One region of the Streptomyces sp. NPDC001220 genome, then DNA from elsewhere that is predicted to be linked to it. Evidence: riboswitches for the same ligand, from Rfam matches in the RefSeq annotation. Region 1 holds a riboswitch; each other region holds the start of a gene.
What was found. A riboswitch is a leader RNA that binds a small molecule or an ion and turns the genes downstream of it on or off. The one in region 1 is predicted to bind cyclic di-AMP.

Region 1 (4,363 bases):
CACCACCCGTGTCGCCCCGGCGAACGGCATCTCGTCGATGGGGGCGACCCGTACCGGCGCCGACGGATTGGGGGCGTGGATCATCTGTCCGTTGCCGATGTAGATGCCGACGTGGCTGATGCCCGAGTAGAAGAACACCAGGTCGCCCGGCTGGAGTTCGGAGCGGGAGACGCGGCGGCCGGCGTTGATCTGGGCGTAGGTGGTACGGGGGAGGGAGATGCCCGCGGAGCGGTAGGCGGCCTGGGCGAGTCCCGAGCAGTCGAAGGCGTCGGGGCCGGTCGCGCCCCAGACGTAGGGGCTGCCGAGCTTGGAGTATGCGTACGCCACGGCGGCTGCGGCCCGGGAGTCGGGGGCGGCGACGTCGCCCGGGGCCAGAGTGGCGCGGGCGCCGGAGGCCGAACGGGAGGCGCGCGCGGAGTCGCCGTCCGCCGTGACCGCCGCCCGCTGCTGCGGCGAGAGCCGGTCCAGCAGCCGCCGGGCCTCGGCCAGCTTGCCGGTGACGGTGGTCTTCTGCCGCTTCAGCTCGGCCTGCCGGGACCGCAGCGAGGTCAGCTCGACGTGCGCCGCGCCGCGCAGCTGCTCGATCTCCCGCAGCTGTCGGCGCACCCGCGCCACCGCGCCGGCCTGCGCGGCACCGGCCCGTTCGGCGAACGCGGCGTTGTCCAGGTACTGGTCGGGATCGCTGGAGAGAGCCAGTTGCCATGCCGGGTCGATACCGCCGTCGCGGTACTGCGCGGCCGCGGCCAGACCGAGCGCGTCCCGCGCGGAGTTGAGCCTGTCCTGCTTGCGGGCGGTCTCGTCCTGCAGCGCCTTGAGCCGCCGCTGTGCGGTGTCGGCCTTCTCCTTCGCCCCGTCGTACTTCTCGGTGGCCGCCTCGGCCTCCTGGTACAGCTGGTCCACCGTGGTCTTCACCTGCGCCGGTGTCAGTTGCGGCTCGGCGTGTCCGGTCCCTTCGAAGCCCGTCGCGGTGGCCGCGCCCGCCAGGGCAATGGTGGCGGCCGTGCGGGCCGTACTGCCGCTGAGCGAGCGCTGTCGGGGCTTGCGGTGCGCTGCCACCTGGACTGGTCACGTCCTTTCGTACGACCGCCGTGGGGTCCGTACGCACGCCAGGGGAAGCGCGTATACGGCCGCAGGGGTGCGGATTACGCGTCCGGCGGCGGCCCGCACAGGGGGAGCGGGCCGCCGCCGGACTTTCTCGGCGGTGGTGTCCGACTGCCGCCCCTGGCCCGGGCGGCGGTGGGGAGTCGGTCACCTGGGGGAGGACGCTAGGCCGGTCTGTGTCGGCCGGGTAACGCGATGCACGGAATTGGTGTGACCGGATCGTTACCCGACGGTATGTGACCGGGATTCCGGTCCGGAGCCGTCGGCTTCACGGGGCGGGATGACCGAAGCGGCGGTTCCTGGGTGAGCGGGGCGTGCGGGGTGCTATGGGGTGCATATATGCGATGCCGTGGCGGCGGGCGGCGGGCGGCGGGCGGCGGGCGGTGGGCGGAGGGCGGCGGGCGGAGGGCGGCGGGCGATGGGCGATGGGCGATGGGCGGCGGGCGGAGGGCGATGGTGGGTGTGGATGGAGGGGCCGGTGCCCGGCGCCCCGGGGGACCCTGATTAGGCTCCGGGGCCATGGGCGTACTCATCCATCTCTTCGTCGGCCTGCACATCATCGGCATCGCCGCGCTCCTCGGCGGTTTCCTCACCCAGATGAAGGCGATGGGCCAGGGCACGGCCCGCTTCGTCCCCGGGATGCTGCACGGCGCGTTCACCATGCTCGCGACCGGCGTGATCCTGGTAGGCCTCAACGAGGCCGACGACCACCACGTCAACACCATCAAGATCGGCGTGAAGCTCGCGCTGCTGATCGTGATCCTCGGCCTCGTCTACGTGAAGCGGGACGACGAGAAGGTGGAGAAGGGTGCCTTCGGCCTGGTGGGCCTGCTGACCATGGCGAACATCTTCATCGCCGTGCTGTGGACGTGACCCTCAGGAAGCCTTTCCCGGCGCGGCGCGGGTGACCGCCAACGCGCCGGCGGGGGAGCGGGCCTGAGGGTGAGAGGGCGCGTGAGGGGTTGGGGTGCGGTGTGGCGCGGGGTGGAGACGCGCACGCTCGCGCGTGGGCATCCGGGCGCGCCCGGCCCTCACCACACGCGCTCCGCGCACGCGCCATCGCGGCGCGCCCCCCTGGCGCGCGCGCCCCTCAGGCCGGTCGCACCACGCTGTGGATGATCGACTCGCCGCCGTAGTAGATCGACTCCTCCCGGACGTACGCGCCGGGCTTCGGGGCGTGGATCATCATGCCGTCGCCGATGTAGATGCCGACGTGGCTGATGTCGTCGTAGAAGAAGACCAGGTCGCCGGGCTGGGCGTCGGCGAGGGAGACGGTGGTGCCGGCGTTCACCTGGTCGTACGTGGTGCGCGGCAGGGAGACGCCGGCGGCCTTCCAGGCGGCCTGGGAGAGGCCGGAGCAGTCGTAGGAGCCGGGGCCGGTGGCGCCCCAGACGTACGGCTTTCCGACCTGCGCACGGGCGAAGGCGATCGCCTTGGCGGCCTTCGTCCCGTAGGCGGAGTCGGACGGGGAGGAGGAAGAGGGCGAAGAGGACGAAGAGGAGCCGCTGGAGGTCGACGTCGACGACGCGTCCCTCGCGGCCGCCGCCTGCTGCTTCGCGAGCTCCGCCGCCTTGCGTGCCGCTTCCGCCTGCTGCTTCTTCTCGATCTCCGCCAGCCGCGCCTTCTCCTGGGCGGTCAGCTGCGACAGCAGATCCCGCGCGGAGGCCAGCTTCGTCTGGACGGTGCTCTTGGCGGTCCTGAGGTCGTCCTGGGTGTCGGTGAGCGTCTCCAGGCTCTTGGCGGCCTCCTGTCGCTTCGCCATGGTCGCGGACTGCTGTGTGGCGTAGTCGTCGACCGCGTCCTTCTGACGCGAGGTCAGCCGATTCATCAGCTGCGTCTGGTCGAAGTAGTCCTGCGGACTGTCCGCGAGCAGGAAGGTCGCCGTGTCGGGTGCGCTGGCCCCGGTCCGGTACTGGGCCGCGGCGAAGGAACCCAGTTCCTCACGCGCCTTGTTGAGCCGGTCCGTGCGCGTGGCGACGTCATCGAGCAGGGTGTCGACCTGCTTGCGCTGCTTGCCGGTCTTCTCCTTGGCCGCGTTGTACTTCTCGGTCGCCGACTCGGCCTGCCGGTAGAGGGCGTCGACCTTCTTCTCGACCTCCTCCAGGCTGGGCTTGCCGTCCTCGGAGGGCGCGGCGTTGGCCGTCTGGGAGAGCAGGGCCACGGAGGTGAGGGCGGCGGTGGCCAGGGCGGGGGTGCGTATGCCTGCTACGCGCGTTGCGGACGGACGTGACTTGCGGTGCGACGCCAACGGGGGCGACTCCTTCCATGCTCCGCCTACCGAGTTAGCTGTCGGGTTCGGGCGGGTGGTTCGGAAGGGTTGCCCTACGGTCCGTTCCCCGGTGGGAAGGCGGGACCGATTCACCCCAAGGTTCGGTGTGGGTCCCCGGCTCCGGGTGCGCGGTGGCACCCTGGACTCGGCGGAGGCCGTGCGGCCCGGCGACGTTCGCCGGTGGGGGTCGTACGGCCTGCTCGGCACGGTAGCCAACTCGTGTGCTCTGTGTGAAGTTTGATGTGCGATATGCCCGATACATTTTCGTGACCTTGGCGTTGCGGCTCGGGTGGATCGGTCGATCGGGGATGGTATGCGGCTACTTGTCCGGTGCGGCCGGGTGGTCCGCGCCCCCGGCTGACGGGCACGCCCGTGCTCACGGTGTGTGATCGCTGACCGTGAGGGGCCGATTCTGGTGGGTGACCGCGGTGAGTTTCCGGGGTGGGGACCGGTTGTCGGTGGGGCGCCCTAGACTCGGAGAGCGATGAGCAGCCTCTTTGACGACAGCTTCCTGGCGAGCCTCCAGCCCCCGCGCGGCCACGAGGAGGAACCCCCGCCGCCGCCCGAGGACGAGCACGTACCGGAGCCGATTCCGGACGACCTGTTCGGCGGGCAGTTCGACGCGCCCCCGGACCGGGACGCCTACTACCGCGACGGCGCCGCCCGCCCGGCCCTGGACGCGGCCGCGCTCCTGGAGGGGCTGAACGAGAACCAGCGGGCGGCGGTCGTGCACGCCGGCTCCCCGCTGCTGATCGTGGCCGGCGCCGGATCCGGCAAGACGCGCGTGCTCACCCACCGCATCGCGCACCTGCTCGGCGCGCGGAACGTACACCCGGGCCAGATCCTCGCGATCACCTTCACCAACAAGGCCGCGGGCGAGATGAAGGAGCGCGTCGAGCACCTCGTCGGCCCGCGCGCCAACGCGATGTGGGTGATGACCTTCCACAGCGCCTGCGTGCGGATCCTGCGCAGGGAGAGCAAGAAGCTCGGCTT
Region 2 (4,363 bases), on a different contig from region 1:
GCCGGGAGCGGCGGGCCTGCCGCTTGGTCTGGGAGCGGTAGACCCGGGCCGCCGTCTGCTCGCCGAGCAGCTTCAGCCTGGTCGCGGTGGAGAACCGGTCCCGGTCCTTCACGGCCATGTCCCCGCCTCCCGTTCACACGCGCGTACGTCCCCGCACACGGTACGGGACCGGTACGGGGACGTACGTACGACTGGCGCAGCCTTGACCCTTAACAACGGGTCAGCGACCCCTGACGGGTCAGCCCTTGAAGCGCGGGAACGCGCTGCGGCCGGCGTACACCGCGGCGTCGTCGAGGATCTCCTCGATGCGCAGCAGCTGGTTGTACTTGGCGACGCGCTCGGAGCGGGCCGGGGCGCCGGTCTTGATCTGGCCGCAGTTGGTGGCGACGGCGAGGTCGGCGATGGTGACGTCCTCGGTCTCGCCGGAGCGGTGGGACATCATGCACTTGAAGCCGTTGCGCTGGGCCAGCTCGACGGCGTCCAGGGTCTCGGTGAGCGAGCCGATCTGGTTCACCTTGACGAGCAGGGCGTTGGCGGCGCCGTCCTCGATGCCGCGGGCCAGGCGCTCCGGGTTGGTGACGAAGAGGTCGTCACCGACGATCTGGACCTTGTCACCGAGCTTGTCGGTGAGGACCTTCCAGCCGGCCCAGTCGTCCTCGAACAGCGGGTCCTCGATGGAGACCAGCGGGTAGGAGGCGACGAGCTCCTCGTAGTACTCGGTCATCTCGGCGGCCGAGCGGGACTTGCCCTCGAACTCGTACTTGCCGTCCTTGTAGAACTCGGACGCGGCGACGTCGAGCGCGAGCGCGATCTGCTCGCCCGGGACGTAGCCGGCCTGCTTGACGGCCTCGAGGATGAGGTCGAGCGCGGCGCGGTTGGACTCCAGGTTCGGGGCGAAGCCGCCCTCGTCGCCGAGGCCGGTGGACAGGCCCTTGCTCTTCAGGACCTTCTTCAGGGTGTGGTAGACCTCGGCACCCCAGCGCAGCGCCTCGGAGAAGGACTCCGCGCCGATCGGGGCGATCATGAACTCCTGGATGTCCACGTTGGAGTCCGCGTGCGAGCCGCCGTTGAGGATGTTCATCATCGGCACCGGCAGCAGGTGCGCGTTGGGGCCGCCCAGGTAGCGGAACAGCGGCAGGTCGCTGGCCTCGGAGGCGGCGTGGGCGACGGCGAGGGAGACGCCGAGGATGGCGTTGGCGCCGAGCGAACCCTTGTTGTCGGTGGCGTCCAGGTCGAACATCGCCTGGTCGATCAGGCGCTGCTCGGTGGCGTCGTAGCCGACCAGCTCCGGGCCGATCTGCTCGATCACGGCGAGGACGGCCTTCTCGACACCCTTGCCGAGGTAGCGGTTGGGGTCGCCGTCACGGAGCTCGATGGCCTCGAAGGCGCCGGTGGAGGCGCCGGACGGGACGGCGGCACGACCCGTGCTGCCGTCGTCGAGGCCGACCTCGACCTCGACCGTGGGGTTGCCTCGGGAGTCCAGGATTTCCCGGGCTACGACGACGTCGATGGACGGCACGAGCATCTCCTTCTTGGGATGTGACGCTGGTTGTGCGGGCGCACGCGGGCCTTGTCGGCCCTTGCTCAGCCTTGCGACTAGAGCCTAACCGCCCCGGGCCCGACAATCGGCCGACCGACCGGCCCGTGGACACACAGACGGTACTCATTGTTCATGTGCGGAACAAAGGGGGGTCCGATGAAGAACGGAAGAAGAGCGGGTCAAGAGGAAGACCGCGGGGGGGATCGCGAGGACGGCGCGAGGGACGGCGAGGACCGCGCCGCGAGGACGGCGAGGACCGCGCGAGGGTGGCAAAGAGAAACCCCGCCCCGGTGCGTACGGGGGAGAACGCACCGGGGCGGGGGCTCGTGGGGGACGGGGGTGACCCTCACGCGGTCTCCACTATGGGGACCACGGCTGTGCGGGCGCTGTGATTCAGCTGGCGCCCTCGTATTACGTCGGGCGCCTTACTTCAGGTGCAGCTGCTGGCCCGGGTAGATGAAGTCGGCGTCGTCGACGATGTCCTTGTTCAGCTTGAACAGCGTCTGCCAGCCGCCCTTGACCTTGTGCTTCTCGGCGATGGAGCTGAGCGTGTCGCCCTTGACGACCTTGTACTCGCCGTCGCCCTTCTTGACCTTCTTCCCGGTCGGGGTGGTGACGGTCTTCTTGGCGGCCGGACGCTCGGCGGAGCGGGAGGCGGCCTGGGTGTCGGTCGTACGGCTGCTCGTGCCGCTGTTCGCCGAGCTGGAGGAGGAAGACGAGGAGGAGGAGGAGCTGGTGCCGCCGCCGGTGTAGGCGGCACCGGACAGGCCCGTACCGCAGACCGGCCAGGCGCCCTTGCCCTGCGCGGCGAGGACCTTCTCGGCGATCTCGATCTGCTGCGCCTTGGTGGCCTGGTTGGCCTGCGCGGCGTACTGCGTGCCGCCGTACGCGGCCCAGGTGGAGGAGGAGAACTGCAGACCGCCGTAGTAGCCGTTGCCGGTGTTGATGGCCCAGTTGCCGCCGGACTCGCACTGGGCGACGGTGTCCCACTCGGAGGCGGTGGCGGCGGAGGCGGTGCCGGAGGCCATCAGCGGAGCGGCGATGGCGACACCGGTGACGCCGGCGAGCGCGGCGGCGCGGGTGGCCCTGGACGGACGGCGGTGCTTGCCCTTGCCGGAAAACAGCATGAAGGATCCCCTCACCGACGCCTGCGAGGTGAGCTGTCGGGTTCGGGCCGGTTGAGTTGCCCGGCCGCACACCTCACGGTGCGCGGCTTCACCCCGAGCCGGACACGGCAGTCTCAACTACCGGTCCCGGCACTTACCTTGGGTCCCCCGCTCCTGCCTACGGCGCTTGACGCGACGACTGTTCCCGGGCAGCCGCTGGCAGGACTCGGCGTTGCGACGGCCGGGGCTCGTGGTGACGAGCGGCCTTGACCGTAAACAGGCGATCAGGTGAATTTCAAAGATGATCAGGGCTTCTGAGACTCATCCCACACTTTCACCAAACCGGACATTTAACTTCGAAGTAGGGCGGTCGGAAGGTCCAACTCCCGCTACTTTTAGTCCGTTTCGCTGCCGAGTTTCAGGGTCTGACCGGGAGCGATGTCGTTCGGGTCGGCACCGATGTCCGCCTTGTTCGCGACATAGAGCGCATGCCATCCGCCGTCGAGGCCAAGGGAGTCGGCGATGGAGGCGAGGGTGTCGCCGTCCCGGACGGTGTAGGTGCCGGCGTCCCGGGAGGCGTGACGGCCGGAAGAAGTCACACTCTGACCGTTTGTCACGCTTTCGTCCGCCGAGCCGCCGCGATGCTTGCCGCCGCTACCGACGGCCCCCGTGTCGACCAGATCCCAGGAACTGCCCGTCTGCCACGAATTGTCCGAGTCATCGGCTTCGAGCACGACGGGATTCTCGCTCGCCTTCGAGGCGTTGGACCCCTTGGATCCCGACTTGTCCGCCTTCGTGGAGTCGGCAGGGGTGCCCTTGCCGGAGTCGTCACTCGCACTCGGGGACGGGGTGGCGGAGCCGGAGTCCGTGGCGCCCGAGGAATCCGACGAGGAGTCGGACGAGCCGGAATCCGATGAACCGGATGAATCCGAAGAACCAGATGAAGAGGATGAATCCGACAGCCCGGAGGACGAGTCGGAGGAGCCGGACGAGTCGTCCGATCCGCCGAGGCCGGTGTCGACGTTCACCGAGGCGTCGTCCGAGGAGAGCCCGGCGATCAGGGCGCAGGTCCGCCAGGGCTTGGTGCCCTGGTCCGCGAGGATCTTCTCGGCGACGGAGATCTGCTGCGAGCGGCTCGCCTGGTCCGGCGTGGCGGCGTACTCCTGGCCGCCGTACTCGTCCCAGTCGTCCTGGGACATCTGCAGGCCGCCGTAGTAGCCGGTGCCGGCGTCCATGCTCCAGGAGCCGCCGCTCTCGCACTCGGCCACCCTGTCCCAGGTGTTGCCGTCGGCCGCGTTGGCGCTCGCCGCACCCAGGAGCGGGATGGCGATGGCCGAGCCGGTCACGCCGGCCGCGACGAGGAGAGCCGGAGCCTGACGGGGGCGACGGTGACGACCGTTCCCGGAGAGCATGCGGAAACCTTTCGAGCGACAGCGGTGACCGGCGCGACGGGTCCCGCCGGGGCGCCGCACTTGATGGGTGAACGTATAGGCAGACGATCACTTGTCACAAGTTAATGCCGCGTAGATCACGTGAAGATCACAGAGTTGAACGCTGGTCATCTTTGCGGGTGGAGGGCCTGGTGAGGGGCCGACCGGGGGCCAGGTGGGCGCCTGTGGGGCTCATCGGCCGTCGGGGGTGAACTTCACGGGGAGCGTGCGCAGTCCGCGCATGATGAGGCCGCCGCGCCAGCGCAACTCGCTCTCCGGCGCCGCGA
Region 3 (4,363 bases), on a different contig from region 1:
GCTGCCCGAGCCCGCCGAGCGGATCGGCGGCTTCGAGATCGCCGCCCGCTACGAGGCGGCCCAGGAGGGCGCCTTCATCGGCGGTGACCTCTACGCCGTCCAGGACACCCCGTACGGCGTGCGGCTGGTCGTCGGCGACGTCCGCGGCAAGGGCATGGGCGCGGTCGCCGCCGTGGCCGTGGTGATCGGCGCGTTCCGGGAGGCCGCCGAGCAGGAGGCCACGCTGGAGGCGGTGGCGGGACGGCTGGAGCAGGCGCTGGCCCGCGAGGGTGTCCGGCGCGGCGGCATCGACGCGTTCGAGGGGTTCACCACCGCCGTGCTCGCCGAACTCCCGCACGGTGACGGCACGGTCCGGATCGTCAACCGCGGCCATCCGCCGCCCCTGCTGCTGTACGGCGACGGCAGGGTGAGCCCGGTATGCGCGCCCGAGGCCGCGCTGCCGCTGGGCATGGCCGGGTTGGGGGCCTGGCCGGACCGGGCCGCCGAGTACGCGTTCCCGAGCGGGGCCACGCTGCTGCTGCACACCGACGGCCTCTCCGAGGCGCGGGACGCGCAGGGCCGGTTCTACGACCCCGAGCGGCGGCTGACCGGCCGGGTCGTCACCGCACCCGGCCCGCTGCTGGCCCGGCTCGCGGCCGAGGCGCGCCGGCATACCGGCGGCGGCATGACGGACGACATGGCACTGCTCGCGGTACGCCGGCCCTGAGTGCGGTGACCGGTCCGTACGGGGGATCGTCACCCTCGGTGCACGGGCGACCGCCCTCCGCGTAACGGCTGAGTCACCATCAAAACGTGTGTGACTCCTGAGCCGAACAGAACGCATGGTCAACTCGACCGTTTTCGGCCGTTCATGGCAGGTAAGTCCATGCTTGGAAAGCTTAATGATCAAGGCGAACAGCTTGGAATCTGACAGCTGGGTCTATTAACGTTCGATAACGCAGCGCGGTCGTCCCAGCCGTCACCCGCGACGGCTCCGTGCGCACGCGCCGAATCCCGCAAGGGAACCGGGGAACCACCACCTTGGGGTGAATCGCACGGCTGCCGCCGCCAGAGATCGGCCGGTATACGCGCGTAGGAGACCTTCCTGCTCCGAACCCGTCAGCTAACCCGGTAGGCGGCGGAAGGAAAGGAGTGCGCCCGCGTGGCGTCCAACCGGCCTGCCCCGACAGCCCCGTTCGTGCCCAGCCAGCGTCAACCCGAGACCTACGGCTATGGCGGCTACCGCACCGACGAGGGCCCCTGGGAGGAGTGGAACCCCACCGAGGAGTCCCTCGCCCCGGTACGCGGCCGGCACCGGGTCGCCAAGCAGCGCGGCGGCGGCCTCGCCCGCAGCTCCACGGTCCTCGGCGTCGGCGTCATCGCCGCCGTCGGCGCGGGCGGCATGGCCAGCGCCAACACCGGCAAGCCGCCGGTCTCCATCTCGCTGCCCGACCTGCCGTCCTCCGTCGACTCCCTGCTCGGCGAGGGCAGTGGCCACCACGCCACCCAGACCGCCCTCAGCAGCGTCACCACGACGACCGCCACCGACGCGGACGACTCCTCCTCCGACGCCGGTGAGGCGCTGCGCAGCCGGATCATCGCCCAGGCCGAGCAGCAGCAGACCCAGCTCGACGTCAAGGCCACCGCCAAGGCCGTGGCCGCCGCCGACAAGGCGGTCTCCGACGCGGAGGCCAAGGCGGAGAAGGCCGCGGCCGCCAAGGCCGCCGACGCCAAGGAGCAGGCGCGGGCCGCCGAGAAGGCGCAGGCCGAGCAGAAGCGGCTCGCCGCGCTGGCCAAGCAGTACACGCTGCCGGTCGTCTCCTACACGATCACCGGCACCTTCGGGCAGGCCGGCTCCATGTGGGCCTCCGGCTACCACACCGGCCTCGACTTCGCCGCCCCCACCGGCACGCTGATCAAGGCCGTGCACAGCGGCACCGTCACGGAGGCCGGCTGGGCCGGGTCGTACGGCTACCGCACGATCATCACCCTGGACGACGGCACCGAGCTGTGGTTCTGCCACCAGTCCTCGATCGGCGTCAAGGTCGGCCAGAAGGTCGCCACCGGCGATGTCATCGGCCGCGTCGGCGCCACCGGCAACGTCACCGGCCCGCACCTCCACCTGGAGGTCCACCCCGGCGGTCAGGCCACCGGCATCGACCCGATGACCTGGCTGCGCGGCAAGGGCCTCAACCCCTGACGGACCCCAGGGATCCCCGGCGGCCCTGACGACAACCCCCCGACGTCAGGGCTGCCGGTCTGGTGTGCCCGGAGGCCGGCCGGGGCCTTCCGCTTTTACGAGAACTTCGCGTTGTGGCGGCATCGGTCCGCAGGCGGGCGATGTTGAACTGAGGCATGACCCCTTCTTCCGTTTCTCCCGCTTCCCATTCCCTCCGCAAGCTCGGCGCCTCCGACCTGGAGGTCTTCCCGCTCTGCCTCGGCGGCAACGTCTTCGGCTGGACCGCCGACGAGGCCACCTCCTTCGCCGTCCTCGACGCGTACACGGCGGCGGGCGGCAACTTCGTGGACACCGCCGACTCGTACTCGGCCTGGATCGAGGGCCACAAGGGCGGCGAGTCCGAGACCGTCATCGGCGAGTGGGTCAAGGCGCGCGGCAACCGCGACGACGTGGTGATCGCGACGAAGGTCAGCCAGCACCCCGATTACCCGGGTCTGTCGGGCGCCAACATCAAGGCCGCCGCCGACGCGTCCCTGCGCCGCCTGGGCACCGACCACATCGACCTGTACTACACGCACTTCGACAAGCCCGAGATCCCGGTCGAGGAGATCATCGGCGCGCTGGACGAACTGGTGCGGGCGGGCAAGGTCCGGCACATCGCCGCGTCCAACATCACCGCCGAGCGGCTCCAGGAGTCCCTGGACTTCTCCGACCGCGAGGGCCTCGCCCGGTACGTCGCCCTCCAGCCCCACTACAACCTGGTCTCCCGCGACACCTACGAGGGGCCCCTCCAGGAGCTGGCCTCCCGCACCGGTCTCGCGGCGGTCCCGTACTTCTCCCTGGCCTCCGGCTTCCTCACCGGCAAGTACCGCCCCGGCACGACGGTCGACAGCCCCCGCGCGGGCAGCGCCGCCCCGTACCTGGAGACCGAGCGGGGCCAGAAGGTGCTCACCGCCCTCGACGAGATCGCCGAGGCCCACTCCGCCCCGGTCCCCACGGTCGCCCTGGCCTGGCTGGCGGCCCAGCCCACCGTCACCGCCCCGATCGCCTCGGCCCGCACGGTGGCACAGCTCCCGGCGCTGCTGGGAGTCGCGGACCTGGAGCTGACGGAGCAGGAACTGACACGGCTGACGGCGGCTTCCGCCTGACGCACTAACTCCGGTACGGGTTGAAGGCCGGGTACGGCACCGGCGTGCCGTACCAGCCCGGTCCCGCACAGGCCGCCGACGGGTACCCCGGCCAGCCGTTCGGTGCGGCCGTGCGGGCCGCGTACTCCAGGGCGGGGCGGACCAGCTCGCGCCGGCTCCACAGCTCCGTCAGCAGCTCCCGCTCCCGCACCACGAAGTCGGCGCCCGCCCGCCCCTGCCGCCCCCGGCGGCGCAACAGGGCGAGCGTCGTCGCGTACGCCTCGTACTCGGCGACCGCTCGCCCCGCCGGCTTGCCGAAGTGGTAGGCGGCGTACTCCCGGGCCATCTGCCGCGCCCGCATCGAGCCGAGCACGAACGGCTCGGCCGTCCCCAGCCACCCGGCGTACACATACGCCGGCAGCTCCTCCCGCACGGTCCGCAGCTCCCGCTGCCGGGTCCAGACCGCCAGCCAGGTCAGCAGCCCGAACGCCGGCACCATGAAGATGCCGTACACGGCGAAGAACCCGTACCGCCCGAACGTCGACGAGCCGTTCCAGAACGCGTGCACGCTCATCGCGAGCAGCAGCCCGGCGACCGGCACGAGCACCCGCCGCATCCGCTGCCGTTCCCCGGAGAACGCGGCGATGCCGAACCCGATGCCGGTGAGGACGGTGAACAGGGGGTGCGCGAAGGGGGACATGACGATGCGCACGAAGAACGTCGCGGCGGTGACGGAGGCGATGCCGGTGCCGCCGGTCAGCCGGTCGGTCCCGAAGGCCGTACCCAGGTAGAGGATGTTCTCGGTGAAGGCGAAGCCGGTGGCGGTGATCCCGGCTATCACCACCCCGTCGACGATCCCGGTGAAGTCCCGTCTGCGGAACAGGAAGACCAGGAGCACGGCCGCGCCCTTGGCGCACTCCTCGACGATCGGCGCTATCACGGTCGCCCCGAGCGTGTCCGCGCTGCTCGGGTCCGCGGTCGCCGTCGCTATCCAGCGGGTCGCGAAGCTGTTGGCGACGATCGCTATCAGCGCGGCCGCACACGCCCCCCAGGCGAACGCGAACAGCAGGTTCCGCCA
Region 4 (4,363 bases), on a different contig from region 1:
AGCCGGAATTTCCGACGGGGGCCCTGAATCCATGCATATTTTTTGGACACCGGGCACACGAAAACGACGAAAGCCCCGGCTCGGGGGCCGGGGCTTCGGGGCTCTCGCCGGTGACGTCACATGTTCGTCGCCGTGCTCGGGTCAGACGTTCACGCCGTGCTTGCGGAGATAGGCGACCGGGTCGACGTCCGAGCCGTACTCCGGGGTCGTGCGGGCCTCGAAGTGGAGGTGGGGGCCGGTCACGTTGCCGGTCGCGCCGGAGAGGCCGATCTGCTGGCCCGGGGTGACCTTCTGGCCCACCGAGACGCCGATCGACGACAGGTGACCGTACTGGGTGTACATGCCGTCGGCCATCTTGATGACGATCTGGTTGCCGTAGGACCCGCCCCAGCCGGTGGAGACCACCGTGCCGGTGCCGGCCGCGTGCACCACCGTGCCGGTGGCGGCGTGGAAGTCGATGCCGGTGTGGGCGCCGGAGGACCACAGGGAGCCACCGGTCTTGTAGCCGGTGGAGACGTACGAGTCGGAGATCGGCGCGACGAAGGCGTTGAGGCGCTTGCGTTCGGCTGCCCGCGCGGCGCGCGCCTCGGCCTCGCGCTCCTTCTTGGCCTTCTCCGCCGCCTTCTTGCGCGCGGCCTCCTCGGCCGCCTTGCGCTCGGCGGCGGCCGTCTGCGCGGCGGCCTGGGCGTCGATCTGGTCGGCGACCGAGTCGCTGACCGTGATCACCGGGGTGAGGCCGGTCTGCTCGACGGAGTTCTCCGCGGCGAGCGCCGGGGCGGCCGAGACGGTGCCGATGACACCCGTGGTGGTGAGGGCCGCGATGCCGGCGGCCTGCGCGGTGGTGCGCTTCACCCGGCCGGGGCGACGGTGCTTCCCGGAGGCGCACATGAACGCCATGTAGAGGCTGGTCCTTTCCTTCCCTCTCGCCTACCGGGTTAGCTGACGGGTTCGGAGCAGGAAGGTCTCCTACGGGCCCCCTCGCGGCTCGCGCGGGCGCCCGATTCACCCCAGGGACTGCATGGGTCCCCGGCTCCCCTGGCTCGCGCCGTACGGGGACTCGGCGATGACTGTCCGGTGCCGCGGGCGCGGCGCACTGCCTGACGGACAGTCCGGAAGAACCTACGAGGACGTCCACGCCCTGCTCAAACCGATCACGGTTTTTGTCGCGCATCCCACAGGGCAGACAGGCAACCTCCGCCCCAATTCGGACATTCGGCGGCCCTGGTGACCTGACGGTCACCAGGGCCGCTGCACGCGCGCGTGCCGCTCGTCCGGCCGCGCTCCCTGCTTCGCCGCTCGCGCCGGCCGGTCCGCTCCGCCTACTCGGCGGCGACGACCGTCACTTCGCCGATGCCGAGGGCCTCGACCGGCTCCTTGATCTGCGCCGCGTCGCCGACGAGGACGGTCACCAGGTGGTCGACCGGGAAGGCGTTCACGACGGCAGCGGTGGCCTCCACGGTGCCGGTGGCGGCCAGTTGCCGGTAGAGCGTGGCCTGGAAGTCGTCGGGCAGATGCTGCTCGACCTGGTCGGCCAGGGTGCCTGCGACGGCCGCCGCCGTCTCGTACTTGAGCGGCGCCACGCCCACCAGGTTCTGCACGGCGACGTCGCGCTCGGCGTCCGTGAGGCCGCCGGAGGCGAGGGTGCGCAGCACCGTCCACAGGTCCTGGAGCGCCGGGCCGGTGTTCGGGGTGTCCACCGAGCCGCTGATGGCGAGCATGGCGGCGCCGCTGCCGTCGGGGGCGGACCGCAGGACCTGCCCGAAGGCGCGGACGCCGTAGGTGTAGCCCTTCTCCTCCCGCAGGACGCGGTCCAGGCGGGAGGTGAGGGTGCCGCCCAGGCAGTAGGTGCCGAGCACCTGGGCGGGCCAGACGCGGTCGTGCCGGTCGGCGCCGATGCGGCCGATGAGCAGCTGCGTCTGGACGGCTCCGGGGCGGTCCACGATGACGACACGGCCGGTGTCGTCGGCGGAGACCGGGGGCACCGGCCGGGGCTGGGCGGTGGAGCCGCGCCAGGCGCCCAGGGTCTCGCCGAGCAGTTCGTCCAGGTCGATGCCGGTGAGGTCGCCGACGACGACCGCGGTGCCGGTGGCGGGGCGGACATGCCGGTCGTAGAACGCGCGTACGGCGGCCGCGTCGATCTTCTCGACGGTGTCCTCGGTGCCCTGGCGCGGTCGGGACATCCGCGCGGTCGACGGGAAGAGCTCCTTGTAGAGCTGCTTGGCGGCCCGGCGGCTGGGGTTGGCCAGCTCGTGCGGGATCTCGTCGAGGCGGTTGCGGACCAGCCGCTCGACCTCGCTGTCGGCGAAGGCGGGCGCCCTGAGCGCGTCGGAGAGCAGCCCGAGTCCCTTGGCCAGGCGGGAGGCCGGGACCTCCAGGCTGAGCCGGACACCGGGGTGGTCGGCGTGGGCGTCCAGGGTGGCGCCGGCCCGCTCCAGCTCGGCGGCGTACTCCTCGGCGGAGTGCTTGTCGGTGCCCTCGGAGAAGGCGCGCGCCATGATCGTGGCGACGCCGTCCAGGCCGGCCGGCTCGGCGTCCAGGGGCGCGTCCAGGAGCACCTCGACGGCGACGACCTGCTGGCCGGGCCGGTGGCAGCGCAGCACGGTGAGCCCGTTGTCCAGGGTGCCGCGCTCGGGGGCCGGGAAGGCCCAGGGCCGGGCGTCGCCCGGCTGGGGCTGCGGGTGGAAGTCCATGGTGGCGAGCTCGGTCACTTGGCCGTCTCCTCGTCGTCGTGCTCGGCGGTGGCGGCCTCGACCGTGGCCTCGGCCTCGGGGTCCTCGGGTACGTCGGCGTCCTGGACCGTCTCCGGGGACTTGGGCTCGTAGACGAGCACCGCGCGGTTGTCCGGCCGCAGCCGGGCCTTGGCGACCTCCTGGACCTCCTGCGGGGTCACCGCGAGGACGCGCTGGACGGCGGTCAGGGCGAGCTGCGGGTCACCGAACAGGACGGCGAACCGGCACAGTTCGTCCGCGCGGCCCGCGACGGTCCCCAGCCGGTCCAGCCACTCGCGCTCCAACTGGGCCTGGGCGCGCTCCATCTCCTCGGGCGTGGGGCCCTCCTCGGCGAACCGGGCGAGTTCCTCGTCGATGGCGGTCTCGATGACCGGTACCTCGACGTCACCGGAGGTCTTCACGTCCAGCCAGCCCAGGGAGGGCGCACCGGACAGGCGCAGCAGGCCGAAGCCGGCGGCGACGGCCGTACGGTCGCGCCGTACGAGGCGGTTGTAGAGGCGGGAGGACTCGCCGCCGCCGAGGACGGTGAGGGCCAGGTCGGCCGCGTCGGACGCGCGCGAGCCGTCCTCCGGGAGCCGGTAGGCGGCCATCAACGCGCGCGCGGGCACCTCCTCCACGACGACCTCGCGCAGCTGCTCGCCCATGATGTCGGGCAGCGAGCCGTCGCGCGGGGCGGGCTTGCCGTCGTGCGCCTGGATGGAGCCGAAGTACTTCTCGACCCAGGCGAGGGTCTGCTGGGGGTCGATGTCACCGACGACCGACAGAACCGCGTTGTTGGGCGCGTAGTACGTACGGAAGAACGCCCGCGCGTCCTCCAGGGTGGCCGCGTCCAGGTCCGCCATCGAGCCGATCGGCGTGTGGTGGTAGGGGTGGCCCTCCGGGTAGGCGAGCGCGGTGAGCTTCTCGAAGGCGGTGCCGTAGGGGACGTTGTCGTAGCGCTGGCGGCGCTCGTTCTTGACGACGTCCCGCTGGTTCTCCATCGACTCGTCGTCCAGGGCGGCGAGCAGGGAGCCCATGCGGTCGGCCTCCAGCCAGAGGGCGAGCTCCAGCTGGTGCGCGGGCATGGTCTCGAAGTAGTTGGTGCGCTCGAAGCTGGTGGTGCCGTTGAGCGAGCCGCCGGCGCCCTGGACGAGCTCGAAGTGGCCGTTGCCCTTGACCTGGGCGGAGCCCTGGAACATCAGGTGCTCGAAAAGGTGGGCCAGGCCGGTACGTCCCTTGACTTCGTGCCGGGAACCGACGTCGTACCAGAGGCAGACCGCCGCGACCGGGGTCAGGTGGTCCTCGGAGAGCACCACGCGCAGACCGTTGGCCAAGCGGTGCTCGGTCGCTGTCAGGCCTCCGGAGCCTGTCTCGGCCGTGGTCGTGTGACCCATGGGCATGTACGTCCCTTCACTCGCGTCACTCACGTCACCCGCGGAAGCGGTCTCGGACCGCGGTTTTTCTGCCAGTCCTGCCACTGTATGCAAGCGTGCCGGGACTGGGCGAAGTTCCCGCACCACGTACGCCCACAGCGGATCGCGTAGCCTGCGTCCGACTCGCTCCCGAACGCCTCCCGGCACCGGGGCGGGCCGCGGAGACCGGGGCCTGGCCCGGGTTGTCAGTACCGCGGTCCACAATGGTCAGCGTCAGATCCC

Region 2: it holds a riboswitch for cyclic di-AMP, as region 1 does, so the genes downstream of both, ACWDGI_RS33590 (transglycosylase family protein) here and ACWDGI_RS01815 (NlpC/P60 family protein) in region 1, are expected to answer to the same signal.
Region 3: it holds a riboswitch for cyclic di-AMP, as region 1 does, so the genes downstream of both, ACWDGI_RS42550 (M23 family metallopeptidase) here and ACWDGI_RS01815 (NlpC/P60 family protein) in region 1, are expected to answer to the same signal.
Region 4: it holds a riboswitch for cyclic di-AMP, as region 1 does, so the genes downstream of both, ACWDGI_RS37655 (M23 family metallopeptidase) here and ACWDGI_RS01815 (NlpC/P60 family protein) in region 1, are expected to answer to the same signal.

Annotation. Positions count from the first base shown of each region.
Region 1 covers NZ_JBSFJE010000001.1:372,339-376,701, forward strand. The annotation lists gene ACWDGI_RS01805 (NlpC/P60 family protein) at 1-1,056, opposite strand, end outside; gene ACWDGI_RS01810 (hypothetical protein) at 1,621-1,974, shown strand; gene ACWDGI_RS01815 (NlpC/P60 family protein) at 2,192-3,349, opposite strand; cyclic di-AMP (ydaO/yuaA leader) riboswitch at 3,358-3,531, opposite strand; gene pcrA (DNA helicase PcrA) at 3,855-4,363, shown strand, end outside.
Region 2 covers NZ_JBSFJE010000016.1:151,801-156,163, reverse strand. The annotation lists gene ACWDGI_RS33600 (FtsB family cell division protein) at 1-118, opposite strand, end outside; gene eno (phosphopyruvate hydratase) at 239-1,525, opposite strand; gene ACWDGI_RS33590 (transglycosylase family protein) at 1,966-2,667, opposite strand; cyclic di-AMP (ydaO/yuaA leader) riboswitch at 2,671-2,842, opposite strand; gene ACWDGI_RS33585 (transglycosylase family protein) at 3,042-4,058, opposite strand; gene ACWDGI_RS33580 (cytochrome P450) at 4,269-4,363, opposite strand, start outside.
Region 3 covers NZ_JBSFJE010000033.1:2,884-7,246, forward strand. The annotation lists gene ACWDGI_RS42545 (PP2C family protein-serine/threonine phosphatase) at 1-706, shown strand, start outside; cyclic di-AMP (ydaO/yuaA leader) riboswitch at 975-1,132, shown strand; gene ACWDGI_RS42550 (M23 family metallopeptidase) at 1,142-2,179, shown strand; gene ACWDGI_RS42555 (aldo/keto reductase) at 2,335-3,306, shown strand; gene ACWDGI_RS42560 (PrsW family intramembrane metalloprotease) at 3,311-4,363, opposite strand, start outside.
Region 4 covers NZ_JBSFJE010000021.1:43,049-47,411, forward strand. The annotation lists gene ACWDGI_RS37655 (M23 family metallopeptidase) at 142-897, opposite strand; cyclic di-AMP (ydaO/yuaA leader) riboswitch at 910-1,073, opposite strand; gene ACWDGI_RS37660 (M16 family metallopeptidase) at 1,320-2,708, opposite strand; gene ACWDGI_RS37665 (M16 family metallopeptidase) at 2,705-4,108, opposite strand.